DNA from 4 places in the Sinorhizobium sp. NFACC03 genome. Region 1 is predicted to be linked to each of the others. Evidence: predicted binding sites of a transcription regulator. Region 1 holds the regulator's gene; each other region holds the start of a gene.
What was found. Region 1 encodes PhoB, which activates phosphate uptake and scavenging genes when phosphate is short. Its sites were predicted from a motif close to TGTCATNNANCTGTCAT; they were not measured.
Positions count from the first base shown of each region.

Region 1 (5,222 bases):
TTGATCGCGCATTCCAGCGCTTCCGCACCGGAATTGGTGAAGAAGACCCGATCAGCAAAGGTTACGGCGGCCAGGCGGCGTCCAAGACTTTCCTGACCGGGAACCTCGTAAAGGTTGGAAAGGTGCCAAACCTTCTCGGCCTGCGCCTTCAGCGCCTCGACGAGATGCGGATGCGCATGGCCGAGCGAGTTCACGGCAACGCCGGCAGCGAAGTCGAGATAGCGCGAGCCGTCTTCGGCGATCAGCCAGACGCCCTCTCCTCGCTCGAAACGCAACGGCGCGCGCATGTAGGTATCGTAAAGCGGCGTGGTTGCAGTCATGCGAGGCTCTCCTTCACTCCAATCGGCATCGGTCCCGCTGCTTCATGCGGCCCGATAAAAATCAAAAATGCCGCCTTTCGGCGGCGCAGGCACTATTCCTATTTCGCACTGCAATGTCAACAAAACCAAGCCTTGCAGCGCGGTAACGAGATCCATTTCCCTGCGACGAAAAAATCGGCCGGAAGGGCTTGCAAAAATGCAACGCTGATCGAGCAAGTTGGGGAAAACTACGAATTCGATTCGGCGTGATTCCCCGGACTCTTGCCACGGAGTCCGGCGGTCAGTACGTTAACATTCAATTACTAGACGCATGCGGCGGACCTAGTCACCAAAAGAGTTATCGCGTTTGCAACCTCGAGATTCAACCGGGGTGCGGTGAGGGATTCTGCCATCCCCAACGCTGAGAACGGAGAGTGCAGAAATGAACTGGACTGACGAGCGGGTGGAGAAACTGAAGAAGCTTTGGTCCGAGGGCCTGAGCGCAAGCCAGATCGCGGCACAGCTCGGCGGCGTCAGCCGTAACGCTGTCATCGGCAAGGTTCATCGCCTGAGCCTTCCCGGCCGCGCCAAAGCCGGCGGCAGCACCACTGCGGCAGCCCGCCCGAAGCGGCCGACCTCGGCGCCGCGCGCTCCGAACTACGCCTCGCGCGTTTCGACCCGCACCGTTGCCCGTCCGTCCGGCGCCACCGTCCTCAAGGAAGAGATCGAAGTCGATCTCGTTGCCGAGCAGGATTTCAGCATCCAGACCGACGTGGTCGTGCCGATGTCGCGCCGCCTCGAGCTGACCCAGCTCACCGAACGCACCTGCAAGTGGCCGATCGGCGACCCGCTGAAGGAAGAGTTCCACTTCTGCGGCAACGATTCCCCGGAAGCTTCGCCCTATTGCAGCTTCCATGCGCGGCTTGCCTACCAGCCATCCGCCGAGCGCCGTCGGATGCGCTAAGGATCCGCACAGGACCAAAACGAAAGGGGCCGATCGGCCCCTTTTTCATTGACTTCTGTTTGCCCTTCTCAGCTTTCGAGCGAGTAGCCGGCGCCGCGCACGGTGCGGATGACATCAGGCATGGTCGAGAAGTTCAGCGCCTTGCGCAGGCGGCCGACATGCACGTCGACGGTCCGCTCGTCGACATAGATGTCGTGGCCCCAGACGCCGTCCAGCAACTGCGAGCGCGAGAAGACACGGCCCGGAGAGGACATCAGGAACTCCAGCAGGCGGAACTCCGTCGGCCCCAGGCGAACTTCGCGGCTGCGACGATGGACGCGATGGGTTTCCCGGTCGAGCTCGATGTCGCCGCAGCGCAGCAGCGTCGAGAGAACTTCGGGCTTCGCCCGGCGGAGCATCGCCTTGACGCGGGCCATCAGCTCCGGCGTGGAGAAGGGCTTGACCACATAGTCGTCGGCCCCGGTCGCGAGACCGCGAACGCGCTCGCTTTCCTCGCCGCGCGCCGTCAGCATGATGATCGGCAGCCGCTCCGTCTCCGGGCGCTGGCGCAACCTACGGCAAAGCTCGATGCCGGAGACGCCAGGCAACATCCAGTCGAGGATCAGAAGGTCGGGCAGGCGTTCCTGTAGCCGGATCTCCGCCTCGTCACCCCTGAGGATCGTATCGACGTCGAAGCCTTCAGCTTCCAGATTGTAACGCAGCAGGACGCTCAGCGCCTCTTCGTCTTCGACCACGGCGATTTTTGGCAACATCAGGTAACGTCTCCTTACCGCGAGCGCCGCGCGGGTCCAGCGGACCGGCCGGCACTCAGACACTCTAAATCTGGAGCATCCCCGCCATTTTCAAAGGCGGTGCGAAAAGCCGCATGCTTCAGATGCAGGAATTCGGGGCCGCGACCGAAGCCGCGACCGGATGATACTCATGGGCATGCATTGCGAACGGCGCGTTTGACGCCAGAGCGGGATGAGGAAAAGTGTATGCGGTTGTCCCCCGCATCCCGCTCAAACCTTCTAGTCGTTGACCGAGCCCAACGTCGACGTGTTGTCATCCTTCGGGCGCTCGCCCTCCGGCTGGGCACCCGTCGCCATGTAATAGATCGTCTCGGCGATGTTGGTCGCGTGGTCGCCGATACGCTCGATGTTCTTGGCACAGAACAGAAGATGCGTGCAGGGCGTGATGTTGCGCGGATCTTCCATCATGTAGGTGAGCAGCTCGCGGAACAGCGAGGTGTAGATCGCGTCGATCTCCTCGTCGCGTTCGCGAATGCTATTGGCCTTTTCCGGCGAACGCGAGGCATAGACGTCGAGCACTTCCTTGAGCTGCACCAGAGCGAGTTCGGCGAGATGCTCGAGACCGCGGGCGAGCTTGCGCGGGATGCCCGAACCGGCAACCGCGATCACGCGCTTGGCAGTGTTCTTGCCGAGGTCGCCGACACGCTCCAGGTCGGAGGCGATGCGGATCGACCCCATGATCTCGCGAAGGTCGGCGGCGACCGGCTGGCGCTTGGCGATCGTGACAATCGCCTTCTCGCCGATCTGGCGCTCGGCATCATCGAGAACGGTGTCGTCCGAGATTACCTTTTGCGCCAGCGCCAGGTCGGAATTGACTAGGGCGCGGACGGATTCGGCGACCATCTGCTCGGCGAGACCGCCCATTTCCGAGATGCGGCGCGTCAGGTACTTCAGTTCTTCGTCATAGGCGGACATGATATGCATGGACATGATCGTCGATCCTTACAGGCGCTTTCCAGTGACTGTTGCAGCCGTGATTGGCCTCAGCCGAAGCGGCCCATGATGTAATCCTGGGTGCGCTGGTCATCCGGATTGGTGAACATCTTGTCGGTGTCGTTCTCCTCGACGAGATTGCCGAGGTGGAACATGGCGGTGCGCTGCGACACGCGGGCGGCCTGCTGCATCGAGTGGGTCACGATGACGATCGTGAAGTTCGTGCGCAGTTCGTGGATGAGTTCCTCGACCTTGGCGGTCGCGATCGGGTCGAGTGCCGAGCAGGGCTCGTCCATCAGGATGACTTCCGGGCTGACGGCAACAGCGCGTGCGATGCAAAGGCGCTGCTGCTGACCACCGGAGAGGCCGGTGCCCGGCTCCTGCAGGCGGTCCTTCACCTCGTTCCACAAACCTGCCTTCTGCAGGCTGGTCTCGACCACATCGTCAAAGTCCGCCTTGGTGCGGGCAAGTCCGTGGATGCGCGGACCGTAGGCGACGTTGTCGTAGATCGACTTCGGGAACGGGTTCGGCTTCTGGAAGACCATGCCGACGCGGGCGCGCAGCTCGACCACGTCAATGGTCGGGTCGTAGATGTCGTCCTCATCGAGCGTGATCTTGCCGGTGACGCGGCAGTTCTCGATGGTGTCGTTCATGCGGTTCAGCGTGCGCAGGAAGGTCGACTTGCCGCAGCCCGACGGACCGATCAGCGCCGTTACCGTGTTCTCGCGGATGTTGAGGTTGACGTCGAAAAGCGCCCGCTTCTCGCCGTAGTAGACCGACACATCCTTGCCGATCATCTTGAAGGGAACCGTGTTCATTTTCTGATCCAAGGCTTTCTCGACCGCTGCTTCTGACATGATGTTCATAGTAATTACCTCACTACCAACGGCGCTCAAAGCGACGTCGCAACAGAATGGCGCCAAGGTTCATGACGACGAGGAAGATGAGAAGTATGATGATCGCGCCGGAGGTGCGCTCGACGAAGGCGCGTTCCGCCTCGTTGGCCCACATGTAGATCTGCACCGGCAGCGCTGTCGATGGCTCCATCGGCGAACCGGGATAGTCGACGACGAAGGCGACCATGCCGATCAACAGCAACGGCGCGGTTTCGCCAAGCGCATGGGCAAGGCCGATGATCGTACCGGTCAGAATGCCCGGCATCGCCAGCGGCAGAACGTGGTGGAAGATGGTCTGCATCTTCGAGGCACCGAGACCGAGCGCCGCCGAACGGATGGACGGCGGAACCGCCTTCAAGGCCGCGCGGGTGGCGATGATGATCGTCGGCAGGGTCATCAGCGTCAGCACGAAACCGCCGACGACGGCCGCCGAACGCGGCATGCCGGCAAAGTTGATGAAGACGGCGAGACCCAACAGACCGTAGACGATCGACGGAACGGCCGCGAGGTTGTTGATGTTGACCTCGATCAGGTCGGTGAGCCGGTTCTTCGGAGCGAACTCTTCGAGATAGATCGAGGCGGCAACGCCGATCGGCAACGACAGCAGGAGCACGATCAGCATCATGTAGAACGAGCCGAGGGCGGCAACGCCGACGCCCGCCGCTTCAGGACGGCTGGAGGCGCCGAAGGTGAAGATGCCGGTGTTGAAGCTCTTCTTCAGGACGCCGGCGCTTTCGAGCTCGTTCATCCAGGTGACCTGCTGGTCCTTGACCTTGCGCTTGCTCTCTTCGACCTTGAGGTCGATCTGCCCCTTGTTGGCGGAGTCGATGTTGGCTTCGGCCAAAAGGGTGACTGGAATGGTCTTGCCGATGATGGACGGATCCGCCACGACCATGTCGCGCAAGAGCGTACGGGAGCTCGCAGAGACCATATCGGTCGCCTGCTTGACCAGCGGCCGCTTGGTCGCATCGATGCCGAGCTGCTTGATGAGCGCATCGCGCACCAGCAGCGGATAGTTGGCGGTCATCAGTACCTTGCTGTCGGTCGTGCGTTCGCCGTTGGGGTCGATCACCTTTTCGGTGAATTCGATCGGCAGCGTGATCGTCGTCTGCTGGAACGCGGTGTAGCCGTTGGAAATGACGGTCCACAGCAGCAGCGCCAGGAAGAAGAGACCGGTGCTGATTGCCGCAATGCCGTAGGCGCGGAACCGGCGTTCGGCAGCGTAGCGGCGCTTGATGCCGATATCGCGTTTTGCGGATTCGGGACGGGCGGAGATCCGGACGGTCGGGGAAGCGATGTCGGTCATTCGTACTGTTCCCGGTATTTGCGCACGATGTAG
Region 1 is NZ_FMXF01000001.1:73,538-78,759, reverse strand. Features, by position in the region: gene BLU35_RS00375 (aspartate aminotransferase family protein) at 1-320, opposite strand, end outside; gene BLU35_RS00370 (GcrA family cell cycle regulator) at 742-1,263, shown strand; gene phoB (phosphate regulon transcriptional regulator PhoB) at 1,332-2,015, opposite strand; gene phoU (phosphate signaling complex protein PhoU) at 2,274-2,987, opposite strand; gene pstB (phosphate ABC transporter ATP-binding protein PstB) at 3,038-3,853, opposite strand; gene pstA (phosphate ABC transporter permease PstA) at 3,867-5,189, opposite strand; gene pstC (phosphate ABC transporter permease subunit PstC) at 5,186-5,222, opposite strand, start outside.

Region 2 (5,222 bases), 700 kb from region 1:
GTTTCTTCCGCGCGCGACGGCTTCGTCCATGCGGCGCTCAAAGCGCTGAAGGCGCAATCCTCCGCCGCCTGACCCCCAGGAGTTATCAATGTATCAAGAACTTTATCCCGGCATGTCCGTATCCGGTATCGGCGTACTGTCGCTGGACCGCGTCGCCCGCGACGGTGGCCTCAAGGCGATGCAGGACTTGCTGAGCGGCGAGCTGCCGGCGCCGCCGATGTCGAAGACGCTGAAGTTCGGACTGAGCGAAGTCGAAGAGGGCCGGGTGGTCTTCAAGGGATTTCCGAACGAGGAACATCTCAATCCGCTCGGCACGGTGCATGGCGGATGGACGGCGACGATCATGGACTCGGCGCTCGGCTGTGCAGTTTTCACCACGGTGAAACCCGGCGAGGCCTATACGACAGTCGAATTCAAGGTCAACCTCGTCCGGCCGCTACTGCCGGGCATGGGCGAGGTCTTCTGCGAGGGGCGCATCGTGCATCGCGGACGGACGATCGCGACTTCGGAAGCCTGGCTTCGCGATGGAAACGGCAAGCTGCTGGCCCACGGCACCGAAACCTGCGCGATCTTCCCGATCGACAATCTGCGGCGTTAAAAGCAATTTCAGGAAAAGTGCGAAGCGGTTTTCCGTCCGGAATTGCGTCGCTTCAAATACAATTTCAGGAAAAGTGCGAAGCGGTTTCCATCCGGAATTGCGGCGTGAAAACAACTCCAGAAACAAGAAACGCCGCGCGACAGTGCGCGGCGTTCTTCTTTGCGATCGCAGCTCTTGTCAGCCGATACGGCCGCCGCCCTGCTTGGTCACCGCGACGACGGCCGGGCGCACCGGCATGTCATCCCTAAAATCAGGCCAGCGGGTTGCTGGCGTCTCGAAAGTGGCAAGACCGGCGTCGCCCGGATGCTGGACGGCCAGGAAGAAGGTGTCCGACGTCGGGTTGAAGCACGGGCCGCACATTTCCGCGCCAACCGGCACGCGGAAGAAGAGCTTCGACGTGCCGCGGGCACTGCCGTCCGTGTCGATCGCCCAGATGCCGTCGGTCCGGCCGGTTTCCTTCTGGTTGTTGCCGTCGGTCGAAACCCAGAGGCGGCCGTCGGTGTCGATGGCGCAGTTGTCGGGCATGCCAAACCAGCCGTTCTTGGTGGTCGCCGTCGAGAACGAGGCGCCAACCTCGGCAACGGCGGGATCGCCGCACTTCAGCAGCACGTCCCAGCGGCTCTTGAGCGACGCGAAGTCGCCGTCGGTCTCGGTGATCTCGACGATGTGGCCAAAAGCATTCTTGGCGCGCGGATTGGCGGCGTCGACTTCTTCTGCCTTGCGCTTGGTGTTGTTGGTCAGCATCACGTAGACCTTGCCCGTCTTCGGGTTCGGCTGAACGTCCTCCGGGCGATCCATCTTGGTGGCACCGAGCGCGTCGGCGGCGAAGCGGGTGTTGATCAGCACGTCCGCCTGCGAGGCGAAGCCGTTGGCTTCGGTCAGCGGGCCTTCGCCGTGGGTAAGCGGCATCCAGGTGACGGTGCCGTCCTCGTCGAACTTGGCGACATAGAGCGTGCCTTCGTCGAAGAGGTCCATGTTGGCGGCGCGATCATCAGGGTTGAAGGCGCCCTTGGTCACGAACTTGTAGACATAGTCGTAACGCTCGTCGTCGCCGGAATAGAGCACGACGCGCCCATCCTTGTTGACGATCGATTCACAGCCTTCGTGCTTGTAGCGGCCGAGTGCGGTGCGCTTCTTCGGTACCGAGGTCGGATCCAGCGCGTCGACCTCGACGATCCAGCCGAAGCGATTGGCTTCGTTCGGTTCCTTGGAGACGTCGAAACGGTCGTAGAAGGAGGCCCATTCGTACTGGCCGCCCGGTGCGCCCAGGCGCTTGAGCTGCTTGTACTCCGGGTGGTCTTCGGCGAGCTCGCCGCCGAAATAGCCGTTGAAGTTTTCTTCGGCCATCATGTAGGTGCCCCAGGCGGTGACCCCGCCGGCGCAATTGTTGATCGTGCCGAACACCTTCTTTCCCGTCGGGTCGGACGGCGTCTTCAGGCGGTCATGACCGGCGGCCGGCCCGGTGATCTGCATCTCGGTGTTGACCGTGATGCGGCGATTGTTCTTGCCGTCGAGAACCGGCTGCCACTTGCCGTCGACCTTGCGGATCTCGATGATCGTGCCGCCATGGGCGGCCATTTCGATGTCGACCAGTTTCTTGGTGTACTCACCGAGAACGACCTTCTCTTCCTCGACTTCCTTGCCGTCCTTCGTCACCTTTTCCTTCACGACGCTGGCGAAGGCCGGGAACATCAGCTCGGCATTGGTATATTCGTGGTTGACGACCAGGAGGCCATGGTCGGCGCTGCCGTCGAGCGGAATGAAGCCGACATAGTCGTTGTTATAGCCGAACAGCTTTTCCTGGGCAGCGGCCGTCTGGTTCTTCGGGTCGAACTCCGGGCTATCCGCGAAGATCTTGTCGCCCCAGCGCAGCAGGATGTCGGCATCGTAACCCTCGGCGACGTGGTGCTTCTCGTCGACGCCGGCTTCGATCTCGGTGAAGTCGAAGCGCGAACCTTCCTCGGCGCGTGCTTCTTGTGCGGTCAGGAGAGCCAGCGGGCTGACCGTCGTCGAAATCGCGGCAACGGCGAGCGAGCCGCCGATGAAGGAGCGGCGCGAGAAACGGCGATGGATGATGTCGCCCATCGTCGGGTTGGTGGAACAGTTGTGGCCAATGTCTTCCAGCTCTTCCCTGCGTTCCGTCAGCGTCTTGAATTCGGTCTCTTCCGTCTGGCCGAGATGCTTGTCCATGATCGGGTCTCCTGGTTGAACGATGGAAACCACCGCGCCGAGACAGCGGTGTTCATCCGCCTGTACCAGTTGCCCGGTGACAGTTCTGCGACATTTCCGTGAAGAGATTACAGCGCTCGGCCGTCTATTGTATGTTTCCTGAAATCCCATTCGATTTCAGGATAAAAACATGCAGCTACAGGGACCTTTGTGCGTCTGATAAGACGCGCGGCGCTGTAGAGATTTGGCGAGCGTACAAAAGTTTGTATGGTTGCGCCGAGCACGCCGGTGCGACCGTCAGGGGTATACATGTTCGAACTCTTTGCTTTTCTTGCCTTTATCCTCGCTCTTTCCGCCTTCGCCGGCGGTCGCAAGACGGCCGAGCGGCTGGGGGCTGAAATCTCCGCGCTGAAGGCCGAGGTCGCAAAGCTGAAGACCTCATCGGGCGAAGGCGTTCAGGCCGAAGCGACGACCGAAGAGCTCGCCGCCGCGCCCGAATCGCCGGTGGAACCGGAGACGGTCGAGGAGACTGCGATCGGCCTGACGGCCGGCGCGCGCGAGGGTGCCCGGATCTTCGGCGAAGTGGAGAAGGCGGCGGAAGACATCGAGGGTGGCGAGACCATTGCCGCCAGCACAGAAGCGCCACAGCCGGTACCGGCTGCGCTCCGTCAGACCGAAAGCCTGGAAAGCCGCCTCGGCGCGCGTTGGGCGGTCTGGGTCGGCGGCATTGCGCTCGCGCTCGGCGGCGTCTTCATGGTCAAATATTCGATTGATGCCGGCCTCCTGAGCCCGGCGGTTCGCCTGACGCTTGCCGCCCTGTTCGGCCTCCTGTTGATGGCCGCAGGGGAGGTCATCCGCAGGCGTGCGGTGCCTGTCATCGCCAATGAATTCCAGAACGCGATGATCCCCGGCATCCTGACTGCGGCCGGTGCCGTCACCCTGTTCGGTGTCGCCTATGCCGCCTATGGCATCTACGGCTATATCGGCACGGGCGCGGCATTCGTTCTGCTGGCCGCGACCTCGCTGGCGACCGTTGGTCTGTCGCTGCTGCATGGGCAGGCGCTCGCCGGCCTCGGTCTGCTTGCCTCGCTCGCAACCCCGGCACTCGTCTCGAGCGACGAACCGCGCCCCTGGGTCCTCTTCGGTTTCCTCTCGGTCGTCTGGCTGGCGACTTTGCTCGCGTCGCGGCTGCGGACTTGGACGGTAGTGCCGACCCTTGCCAACGTCGGCATCGGGCTTTGGGGGCTTGCCTATATCACTGCGGCCTCGCCATTCGAACCGCTGCCGGTCACATTTGCGCTGTTGGTGATGATCGTCGGCATCGGCCTCGTCTGGCCAGGTGCTACGGAAGCTGCTCCCGCGCCCGAAGTGCCTGAGGGTGCGCAGCGGCGCGGCGCCGTTGCCGGACAGTGGGAACGGTTGTTTATCCCGCCGCATGCGGCAATCTCCATTTCCGCGGCCATCGCCGCCACGGTGCTTGCGCTCCTTCTGATCAGCCCGGCGGTTTCCGCGGCGACGTATCCGGTGACGGAGTTTGCCGTTGTCATTGCTGTCCTCGCTGCCTTGGGAGCCTGGCGAGCGACGGCGGTCTATCCCGCCGTACTTTCCGCCGTCGGCGCAGTCGCCGGCGTCTGGAGCCTGACGGCGCTGAGTGGCGTGCTCGCCTATCTCGATCCCTCGCTTGCCGACGCTCTGCCGACGATCGTGCTGCCTGGCCGCACCGCCATGATCACGGCAATGCTGCTTGCGGCGCTGTTCGTGTTGCTCGGCGGCTTCGTGCTATCGCGCCGCCTCGTCACCCATCCGCATTATTCGACCCTTTGGGCCGGCATCGCCGCGGTTGTCCCGATCGCCCTGACGGCGATGTCGTTCCTGATGACCGGCAACTATGCCTTCGATCTGCCGCACGGCCTGTTCTCGCTCTTCGCCGGAGCCGCGCTGCTCGCGTTAGTGGACTGGCTTTACCGCCGCGGCGGCGAGGCGGAGGCGCGCGATATCACGGCTGGATTACTGGTCGCCGGTTCGTTCGCGTTCTTTGTCCTTGCCCTTCATGCCTGGACCGATGGGCTCGTCACCACACTTGCGATTGCCGTGCTCGGAACAGCCTATGCGCTCGCGACACGCATCCGCACCTGGCCGATCCTGCCCTGGATGACCGGTGCTGCGGCTGTGGTCGTTCTCGGGCGCATCGCCTGGGAGCCGACGATCGTCGGTGCTGGCAATCTCGGCACCACGCCTGTCTTCAACGCGCTCCTGCCGGGCTACGGCATTCCCGCCGCGCTCCTCGCCGGCTCCGCCTATTTCCTGAGATCCTGGTCGAACACACGAGTACGCAACCTCCTGCAGGCGCTCGCCAGTCTCTTCGTGCTCTTGACGCTCGCGATCCTCGTGCGTCACGCGATGAACGGCGGCGTGCTCGACAGCGCTGTGCCGACGCTCGGCGAGCAGTCGATCT
Region 2 is NZ_FMXF01000001.1:768,823-774,044, forward strand. Features, by position in the region: gene recO (DNA repair protein RecO) at 1-72, shown strand, start outside; gene BLU35_RS03745 (PaaI family thioesterase) at 89-598, shown strand; gene BLU35_RS03750 (PhoX family protein) at 776-2,788, opposite strand; gene BLU35_RS03755 (DUF2339 domain-containing protein) at 3,077-5,222, shown strand, end outside.
Region 2: BLU35_RS03750 (PhoX family protein) is a predicted target of PhoB. The motif match lies at 2,865-2,881, and genes of this name have one in related genera.

Region 3 (5,222 bases), on a different contig from region 1:
TTGCGTTTTTCGACGACGAAGCCGGCGGCCTGAAGATTGCGGCGGACGAAACCGGCGGCCGCATAGGTCGCGAAGCTACCGCTGGGCGCGGTTTTTTCGAAGACGTGCCGCATCAGCTCTTCCGACCACATGTCGGGATTGCGCGAGGGGGCGAAACCGTCGAGATACCAGGCGTCGAACGGATGTTCGGTGCGGGCGACACCTTCGAGCGCCGGACCGCAGACGACCGTGAGGGTGACGCCGTCGCCAAAGTCGATGCGGACGTCACCGTCGGGGTCTGCCGGCCAGCGGGAGATCAGGGCCATCCGTTCCGCATCGATTTCCGGCCAGTGGCTGAGCGCACGGGAAATCTCGTCGGCGGCCATGGGAAATCGCTCGAATGAGACGAAATGCAGGCGGTCGCCGGCTCCAGCGGTTGCCTTCCACTGGCGCCATGTCTCGCAGAAATTGAGCCCGGTGCCGAAGCCCAGTTCGCCGATGCGGAAGGTGCCCGTACCGACCCAGCGCTCCGGCAGGCCGTTGCCCGAAAGGAAGACGTGACCGCATTCCAGCCGCCCATCGGTGCGGCAATAAAAGTGATCGCCAAACTCCCGGGAATAGGGCATATCGCCCTCGTGCCAATCAAGGTTTTGGTGCGCTGGCGGGTCGATCGGGTCTGCTGGTCCTGTCATGGCAAAGGCGATAATCCGCCGGCCGGAGAAGGTCAATCGATGAGCGAGCTTTTGGTCGTCGGCGGCGGTATCATGGGGCTGTGGGCCGCCCTTTCCGCCGCGCGCAAGGGCATGACGGTGCGGCTCGTCGAGCAACAGGCCATCGGTGCCGGCGCGAGCGGCGGCCCACTGGGCGCGCTCATGCCGCATATGCCCGACCGCTGGAATGCCAAGAAGCAATTCCAGTTCGAAGCGCTGGTGTCCCTCGAAGAGGAGATCGCGCAGCTCGAAGCCGAGGCGGGGGTGTCGACCGGCTATCGCCGCACCGGGCGGCTGATGCCGCTCGCCAAGCCGCACTTACGCGACATTGCGCTCCGGCATGAACAGGACGCACGACAGCAATGGCGCGCGGGCGACCGGCAATTCTTCTGGCATGTCCAGGAGGAAGGCCCGAAGGGTTGGCCAGGCACGGAGGCAACGGCGCATGGCGTCGTTTTCGATACGCTGGCCGCGCGGGTGTCGCCGCGCCGCACGCTGTCGGCCCTGCGTGCCGCCCTGTTGCAGTTGCAGAATGTTCAGATCGATGAAGGCTCGGGCGTGCGCGCCATCCTTCCGGCGCACGGCAGGGCCGAGCGTGACGATGGCAGCCGGCTCAGCTTCGACCATTGCATCATCGCTGCCGGCATCGGCAGTTTCCCGCTGATCGATGCTGTGTCGGGGCCGCTGAAAGCGACGAGCGGCACGGCGGTCAAGGGCCAGGCCGCGCTCTTGAGGGCGGATGTCGATCCAGGCCTGCCGGTTATTTTCACCGATGGCGTCTACATCATCGCTCATGACGATGGCCATGTGGCGATCGGCAGCACCAGCGAGAACAGCTTTGCCGATCCACTGTCCACGGACGAACAGCTCGACGATCTCCTTCGACGCGCCACGTTGCTGGCGCCGTGTCTGGCGGATGCGGAGGTGGTCGAGCGCTGGGCCGGGCTCAGGCCAAAGTCGGCGGGGCGCGAACCCATGGTCGGGCGGCACCCTGATCATTCGAACATTTCCGTGCTGACCGGCGGCTTCAAGGTGAGCTTCGGGATTGCGCATCGGTTGGCGCGCTTCGTTGTCGACGAGATCGCCGGTCTCCCGACGCTCGATCTGCCGGAATCCTTCCTGTGCCGGAACCACATTGCGGCGCTTCGCGAGAAGCATCTCTAGAGCATCCCGCTCTCAAGTGGAATCACTGGAAGCGGAAAGATGCTCTAGATTCAAAGTGCTAGAGCGTCCTTTGTGCGTTCACTTGAACGCACGGCGCTCTAGGATCGGGCATAGGAAAGGCCCCGCCGCTGGCGGAGCCTCGAATATTCAGACATTCGAAAGTCCGACCTTACATCCAGTAGGGCGGTACGCCGTAGTAGTCGTAGACGCGACGGCCGTTTTCCTCGTTCCAGTTGTATTCCTCGTTGCCGCGATATTTCGGTGCGCGCTCGACTTGATCGCGCGTCACGTCGGTGCGATAGCCGCCGAGGTTTTCGTCATAGGTCAACTTCGCCCAGGGCAGCGGATAGTGGTCTTCGCCGAGGCCGAGGAAACCGCCGAAACCGAGCACGGCGTAGGCAACGCGACCGCTGCGTTTTTCGATGATCACGCGCTCGATCGAGCCGATGTGCTTGTTGTCGGAGCCATAGACCTTCGTGCCTTCAACCTTGTCGCTTCCGATCAGGGTTTCCTTGATCCGGGCATCCTGCAGGTTTGCGTTGTGATAGCTCACGCTTCTTCTCCATCCTTGATTGTTACCTTGAGGGAACGGCCGTTGGGCTGGATGGTTCCGAAAATCCGGCGCAAGCCGGCGGGATCGCGTGGTTTTGCAGGATCCACTTCGTCAATCTGTCACGCAAATCACCTAAGACGCGGCCAATAGATCACGATGATCCCGAGCCGGATCGGCACTCATAAGCGTGATCGATCTCATTGGAGCGGGGCGGAAAACCGCAGGCATTTTTCCTCATCCCGCTCGAACGGATACCGGAGCCAGACATGCGCTACGCCATTTGTTTTACGCCGCCGATGGCCGACCCGCTTTCCGCGGTTGCCGCAAGCTGGCTTGGGCGCAACGTCTATTCCGGCGAACCGACGGAACTGCCTTCGGTTGCGGGCCTGAGCTCTGCCGACATCGCCTACCATACGGCCGTACCGCGCCGCTTCGGTTTCCATGCGGTGATGATGTCGCCGTTTCGTCTGCATCCGGATATGACGGAATCACAGCTCCTGAAGGCGCTGATGCATTTTGCCGGCGCGCAGACACCGTTCGAAATCGATCGCCTGGAGGTCGCCCGCATCGGCCGGTGCTTTGGCCTGATGCCGCAGGTCCCGAGCACCGCGATGCATCTGCTGGCCGCCAATATCGTTCAGGAGTTCGATGCTTTTCGTGCGCCACTCAGCGAAGACGAGATCGAGCGCTCCGATCCGGATCGGCTGACCGCACCGCAGTTTTCCAACCTGCACCGCTGGGGCGATCCTCATGTGATGGACGAGTACCGCTTTCACATGATGTTGACTGGCCCGCTCGCGTCGGACGCGATACGCCAGGTCGAGGCGCCGCTTCGCGACCTGTTCGAGCCATGCCTGGCGACGCCGCTTGCCATCGGCAGCCTTGCCCTCTTCGTCGAGCAAGAGACCGGCGCGCCCCTGCGCGTGCATTCGCAGCACCCGCTCGGCAAGATCTCCACGAATGCGCGCGCCGAGCGCGCCAAGCGCGTTGCCGCCGATCCCTCTCTTGGTTCGGGATCGATCCGGCCCTTGCCGCTCATCGTCGCGGCATTGATGGCGCATCGCTAGTGAGAGCGCAGAATTCAGCCTTCGTCTCATTCCGAACTCGTCGCCCAGCAACCCTTCGCGGGTAGATTTCGGTATCGACAATCCGGTCGGCGGTGATACCGTTCTGGAAAAATCGAAGGGTGATTTGATGTCTGAGACTAAGTATCCGCGCGACCTCGTTGGCTACGGCCGCAATCCGCCGAAGGCAAACTGGCCGGGCGATGCGCGCATTGCCGTGCAGTTCGTGCTGAACTACGAGGAGGGCGGCGAGAGCTGCATTCTCGATGGCGACGCGGCGTCCGAATGTCTGCTGTCCGAGATCGTCGGCGCGCAGCCCTGGCAGGGACAGCGTAATCTCAACATGGAATCGATCTACGAATATGGCGCACGCTCCGGTTTCTGGCGGCTGTGGCGCATGTTCACGAGCCGTAACGTTCCGCTGACGGTCTACGGCGTGACGCTCGCCATGGCGCGCAATCCGGAAGCGGTTGCGGCCATGAAGGAAGCCGGCTGGGAAATCGCCAGCCACGGCCTGCGCTGGCTGGAATACAAGGATTTTCCGGAGGAGGTCGAGCGCGAGCATATCCGCGAAGTCGTCCGTCTGCATACGGAACTGACCGGCGAGCGCCCGCTCGGCATCTACCAGGGCAAGCCTTCGGCCAATACGCTGAAGCTGGTGCTGGAGGAGGGCGGCTTCCTCTATTCCTGCGACAGCTACGCCGACGAACTGCCCTATTGGTTGCCGGGGCTGCCGGCCGACAAGCCGCATCTGATCATCCCCTATACGCTCGATACCAACGACATGCGTTTTGCCACCAACCAGGGCTTCAACTCCGGCGACCAGTTCTTCACCTATCTCAAGGACAGCTTCGACGTGCTCTATGAGGAAGGCCGTCAGGGCGATGCCAAGATGATGAACATCGGCCTGCACTGCCGGCTCGTCGGCCGCCCTGGCCGCGCCGCAGCCCTTGCCCGGTTCATCGATTACGTGATGTCGCACGATAAGGTCTGGGTGCCCAGGCGCATCGACATCGCCAACCACTGGTACCAGCACCACAAGCCGGAAGGGACGCTCTGATGTCCGACCGCGACGCCTTCGTCGCCCGTTTCGGCGGCGTGTTCGAGCATTCGCCCTGGGTGGCCGAACGCGCTTACGATCGCGCCGCGGCGGCGGGTTTGATGGCGGGCAACGTGCATTCGGCGCTCTGCCAGGCTTTTCGTGCGGCGTTGCCGCGCGAAAAGCTGCAAGTGCTGCGCGCCCACCCGGATCTCGCCGGAAAGCTGGCGATCGCGGGCAAGCTTACGGCAGACTCGACCGCCGAGCAGGCGTCTGCTGGCCTCGATCGGTTGACGCCCGAGGAACATCAGCGCTTCACGGCGCTGAACGATGCCTACACGAAGAAATTCGGCTTCCCCTTCATCATCGCCGTGAAGGGGCTCACCAAGGGTCAGATTCTCGCCTCCTTCGAAAGCCGCATTGACAATTCGCCCGAAGAGGAATTTGAAACCGCTTGCGCGCAGGTGGAGAAAATCGCCCGCCTGCGGCTGCAGTCGATGCTTCCTGGAGACGAAAATGCCTGACAAAACCGTTCGATACGCGTCCTCGCACATGGGGGAGGCCATCGAACCGGACTTCGCACGCGCGCCAATGCAGGAGGTTAACGCCTGATGTCGCGCCTGCTTACGATCGAACCGCTGACGCGCGACGCCTTTGCACCCTTCGGAACCATCATCGAAGCCGATCCGGCGACGATGCGCTACATCAACGGC
Region 3 is NZ_FMXF01000014.1:143,559-148,780, reverse strand. Features, by position in the region: gene mnmC2 (tRNA (5-methylaminomethyl-2-thiouridine)(34)-methyltransferase MnmC2) at 1-671, opposite strand, end outside; gene BLU35_RS18790 (NAD(P)/FAD-dependent oxidoreductase) at 711-1,853, shown strand; gene BLU35_RS18785 (PRC-barrel domain-containing protein) at 2,023-2,406, opposite strand; gene BLU35_RS18780 (DUF1045 domain-containing protein) at 2,673-3,473, shown strand; gene puuE (allantoinase PuuE) at 3,601-4,530, shown strand; gene uraD (2-oxo-4-hydroxy-4-carboxy-5-ureidoimidazoline decarboxylase) at 4,530-5,033, shown strand; gene BLU35_RS18765 (ureidoglycolate lyase) at 5,121-5,222, shown strand, end outside.
Region 3: BLU35_RS18780 (DUF1045 domain-containing protein) is a predicted target of PhoB. The motif match lies at 2,513-2,529, and genes of this name have one in related genera.

Region 4 (5,222 bases), on a different contig from region 1:
GCCGGCCGACTATAGTAGCGAGCCCTTGGTTTCCTTCTCGGCGGAAGAGGCCGGCGAACTCGGCCTGAAGATCGGCGACACCGTGACCGTCAACGTGCTTGGTCGCAACATCACCGCCAAGATCGCCAATTTCCGCAACGTCGAGTGGGAATCGCTTTCGATCAACTTCGTCATGGTGTTTTCGCCGAACACCTTTGCCGGTGCGCCGCATGCGTGGTTGGCAACGGTCATCGATCCGGCAGCGACGCCGGAAGAGGAGGCGGCGGTGCTGAAGGCCGTCACCAACGCCTATCCGACGATCACAAGCGTGCGGGTCAAGGATGCTCTCGACATCGTGAACGGGCTGCTTGGACAGTTGGCAACCGCCATCCGGGCAGCCGCCGCGGTGGCGCTCGTCGCCTCCGTCCTGGTGCTTGCCGGTGCGCTCGCCGCTGGCAACCGGGCGCGCGTCCATGATGCCGTGGTGCTGAAAACGCTGGGTGCGACGCGCGCGACCCTCATCCGGGCGTTCAGCTACGAATATGCCATTCTCGGCCTCGCAACTGCGGTTTTCGCGCTGTTTGCCGGCGGAGTTGCCGCCTGGTTCGTCGTCAGCCGCATCATGAAGTTGCCGTCAGACTTCCTGCCGGATGTCGCCATCCTGACCGTCGTCGGGGCGCTGGTGATGACCGTCGGCATCGGTCTTGCCGGTACCTGGCGTATTCTCGGGCAGAAGGCGGCGCCGGTCCTGCGGGAGCTTTGAGCGGTGAAGTTAACCGTAAATCCCTCTCGTGCATGCCGGAAACGGCCGGATGCGTTCGAATCCAGGGGCTTCGGGTCTTGTACGCAACGGGTTTCGGCATCATATTTATCCACAGGCATGCTGGAGCTCCGCAGCGGCGCCTGGGCGTGGAAGCCAGCCTTCCAAAGCGAGACTGTTCGCCGCCCGACACCGTAACTTCCACCGGAGCTTAAATGAGGAAACAATGGCTGATCTGAGAAACTACCAAACCCGAATGTCGCCCGCCGGCGCTCAGGCGGGTGCCGTGATCGATGAGGGCCTTCGCGCGTACATGCTGAAGGTCTACAACCTGATGGCCCTGGGCCTGGCGATCACCGGCGTGGCAGCTTACGGAACCTATGCGCTTGCCGCCTCCAATCCGGCATTCGCCCAGCTCATCTACGCTTCGCCCCTGAAGTGGGTCGTGATGCTGGCGCCGCTGGCGATGGTCTTCTTCATGAGCTTCCGCATTAATTCGATGAGCGTCTCCGCAGCACAGACGACGTTCTGGATCTATGCCGCCCTGATGGGCCTGTCTCTGTCGTCGATCTTCCTGGTCTTCACCGGCCAGAGCATCGTGCAGACGTTCTTCGTCACGGCCGCTTCGTTCGGCGCTCTGTCGCTCTACGGCTACACGACCAAGAAGGACCTGTCGGGCTTCGGCACGTTCCTGATCATGGGCCTCTTCGGCCTGATCATCGCGTCGATCGTCAACATCTTCCTTGCTTCGTCGGCCCTCGGCTTCGCGATCTCCGTGATCGGTGTTCTGATCTTCGCTGGCCTCACCGCCTACGACACGCAGAAGATCAAGGAAATGTACTACGAAGCCGATGACAGCACCGTTGCCGGCCGCAAGGCGATCATGGGCGCGCTGACGCTCTACCTCGACTTCATCAACCTGTTCATGTTCCTGCTGCAGTTCATGGGCAACCGGAACAACTAAGCTTGAAACGAATAGCGGAAAAGGCGGCCTCGGCCGCCTTTTTTGTTGCCGGAAATAGTTGATCGCGTCCCGGCCCCCATGGGAGTAAAGGACGACGAAACCTCGAGATGCAGTTTACCGCCATGTCCCTGAGTCTGCGTGACGCCACCTTGGCCGACCTTCCTGCCATCGCAGCGATCTATCGCGAATCCGTACTGAACGGCGTCGCCACCTATGAGATCGAACCTCCTTCCGAAGCGGAGATGCGAAACCGCTTCGAGACGATCATCGGCAACGGCTACCCCTATGTGGTCGCATGCGATGGCAGCGGATCGATCGTCGGCTATGCCTATGCGTCCGCCTTCCGGACGCGCACGGCCTATCGCTTTCTGGTCGAGGATTCGATCTACCTGGCGCCGGAAGCGCGCGGCAAGGGTGCTGGCAAGGCGCTGCTCGTCGAACTCATTCGTCGTTGCACCGAGCTCGGCTTCCGGCAGATGGTTGCGGTGATCGGCGGTGCCCACCCGGCATCGATCGCCGTACACAGTTCGCTCGGCTTCGAGCATCAGGGCACGATGAAAGCGACCGGCTTCAAGCATGGCCGTTGGCTCGACACGGCGATCATGCAGCTCGCGCTTGGCGAGGGCCAGAAGAGCGATCCGCCGGAAGACGTCTATCCAGACACGCTCTATCAGAACTGATCGTCGCCTCGCGGACGCCCGACATGCGCTGATTGCAGTCGGCCGTCCCGGGGCGGGTCAAAGCCCTGCGTCGGAAGAGGTCGCCGCGCATCTCACCGGGACGCCGGTGCGGATCAGGTCTTAAGGCGCGTCGCGATCTTGCAGGTCCGCTCCCAGCGCTTCAAGCTTCTGATATTTCGCAGGTCGTTATTGCAAAACCGCTGCGTAGTTTTGCGCGACCTGCTTCAGGTTTCCACCAGCTTCAGGACCTTGTCGAACACCTTGAGCACCTGGGCGAGCTCGTGGCCGCGTTTCAGGATCGTGCCGTGAATGTTCAGCACGCTATAGGCGCCCTGTTTCGTCGACAGCTTCGGGTTCTTCTCGATCCGGTAGAGCGGCATTTCTCCCGAACGCTTGAACACCGAGAAGACCGCGCGGTCCTTCAGGTGGTCGATGGCGTAGTCCCGCCATTCGCCTTCGCCGACCATTCGACCGTAGACCCAAAGGATCTGGTCCAACTCGCGGCGATGGAAAGTGATGGGGGGAGGGTTCTTGGCGTTCTTGTATTCGTGAAGATGGACGACCACTTCGGAAGTGGTCTCGCGCTGATGGCGCGCCTCGCCTTGCGGCAAATCCGGCTCATCGGTCATCGGCAATCCGGCCTTCTGTTGTGACAGAACGATAACAGTGTGCCTGACGTGAGCCGAAAAGCAAGCCGGAAGCCGTTGGACGAAGAGGGCATTTCTTACCTCTGCCCCATTTCAGTCAAATCGCCGCCCCAATTCACCGCAAAACTCGCGAGCGCTGACGGACAGAGTCGTTGCCACCGTATGTCCGGTCAGGTCGTCATGCTGCGGGAGTTCACCGAACGCAGCCATGGCCGGTTCGGTCCGGTAACTTCGAACCCTCAGCCCCAGCCCCTCGATGCTGCCGGGCCGAACCACCCCCTTGCGCCGCGCCCGCTTACAATTTGCCTTGCGGGCCGGCGAGCACGGCCGTGGCGCCGATGATCGCGCCCGGCGTTTCCTTGTCCTTCATCGATTGCAAGAGAACGGCACAGCCGCTGTTGCCGGGCCGCTCGGTCAGAACCGTTGCGGGAAGGGTGAAGGTTGCCGGCTTTCCGTCCCACATGCCGATCGTCTGAATGTCGCGCACGGCATGCCAGTAGGGGATTTCCTTGCCGCTGTTCTCCCCCTTCTCCATCTTCACCACTTTCGCGCGGTCGAAATAGACGACGACGACGTTCGCCTTGCCGATGCCGCTACCGACGTTGATCTGGATTTCTTCGCCCTCAATCTTCGCCTCGACGGGAACGGCAAGCCCCTTGCCTTCGGCCTTCATCGTCTCCAGCCGCGTCTTGATCGCCTGAAGATTGCCGCCGTTGACATGGTCGCGCCCGTTCAGGATCGCCTGGGGCGTATAGACGCCATTGCGGCCGAGCATGCGCGCATAGGCGTATTGCCGTTCGGTATTTTCCTTGGAGGCCAGGGTGTCCGCCCAACCGAGATAGTTCCAGTAGTCGACATGGTAGGCGAGCGCCACGACGTCACCGCCATCGACAAGGGCCTTCAGTGCCGCATCGGCCGGCGGGCAGGAGGAACAGCCCTGGCTGGTGAACAGTTCCACGACGCCTTTGATCACCTGTCCGTCCTGTGCCCCGGCCGGTGCACCAGCGGCTGCGAACAGCCCGAAAGCCAGTGCAAAAGGGCGAATGAAAGAACGGTCTGCGGATGTCATGGCGTCACTTCGTTGGGGGCCGTCGGCCTACTCCTTATGGGGGAGTTCATTACATACGCCGGCCACGCATCAACGGGAAGTCACGTTGGAGTGAGGTGACGGGTGAGCACGGGCTTGTGTTGGGACGTTTTGGGATTTGACGACCAAAGAAAGAGCCGGGGCGCCTTTCGACGTCCCGGCTCCAATGCTTTGCCATGGTCTGGCGATCAGGCGGCGAGGTCGCGCAGAACCGTCTGCAGGATGCCGCCGTTGTTGACGTAGGTCACTTCGTCCAGCGTATCGATCCGGCAGATCAGCGGAATTTCCTTCACGCTGCCGTCGCCATAGGTGACCTTGGCAACGCGCTTTTCGCGCGGCTGGACATTGGCGAGGTTGTCGATGGTGACGATTTCATCGCCCTTGAGGCCCAGCGATTCCCAGGTCGTGCCCTCTTCGAAGACGAAGGGGATGACGCCCATGCCGACCAGGTTCGAGCGGTGGATACGCTCGAAGGACTGCGCGATGACGGCCTTGACGCCGAGCAGGTTGGTGCCCTTCGCAGCCCAGTCGCGCGACGAACCGTTGCCGTATTCGACGCCGGCGAAGATGACGAGCGGAACGCCCTCTTCCTTGTACTGCATGGCGGCGTCGTAGATCGACATCTCTTCCTTCGACGGATAGTGGATGGTGTAGCCACCTTCCTTGCCGTTCGGGCCGAGCATGTGGTTACGGATGCGGATGTTGGCAAACGTGCCGCGCATCATCACCTCATGGTTGCCGCGACGGGTACCGTACTGGTTGAAGTCGGCAACGCCGACGCCATGACCGATGAGGTAGGCACCAGCCGGCGAGGCAGCCTTGATCGAACCGGCCGGCGAGATGTGGTCGGTGGTGATCTTGTCGCCGAACAGACCGAGGACGCGCGCGCCCTTGATGTCCGAGATGCCTGAGCCGGACTTGCCCATGCCGACGAAGTAGGGTGGGTTCTGCACGTAGGTCGAGCCATCGTCCCAGGCGTAGGTCTGGCCCGGAGGAACCTGAACGGCCTGCCAGTTTTCGTCGCCCTTGAAGACGTCGGCATACTTGGTCGCGTAGAGTTCACGGGTGACGTACTTGAAGATGAACTCCTGGATTTCCTTGGAGG
Region 4 is NZ_FMXF01000006.1:24,008-29,229, forward strand. Features, by position in the region: gene BLU35_RS11055 (ABC transporter permease) at 1-742, shown strand, start outside; gene BLU35_RS11060 (Bax inhibitor-1/YccA family protein) at 966-1,703, shown strand; gene BLU35_RS11065 (GNAT family N-acetyltransferase) at 1,826-2,383, shown strand; gene BLU35_RS11070 (DUF2794 domain-containing protein) at 2,608-3,012, opposite strand; gene BLU35_RS11075 (DUF1223 domain-containing protein) at 3,326-4,099, opposite strand; gene acnA (aconitate hydratase AcnA) at 4,306-5,222, opposite strand, start outside.
Region 4: BLU35_RS11070 (DUF2794 domain-containing protein) is a predicted target of PhoB. The motif match lies at 3,033-3,049, and genes of this name have one in related genera.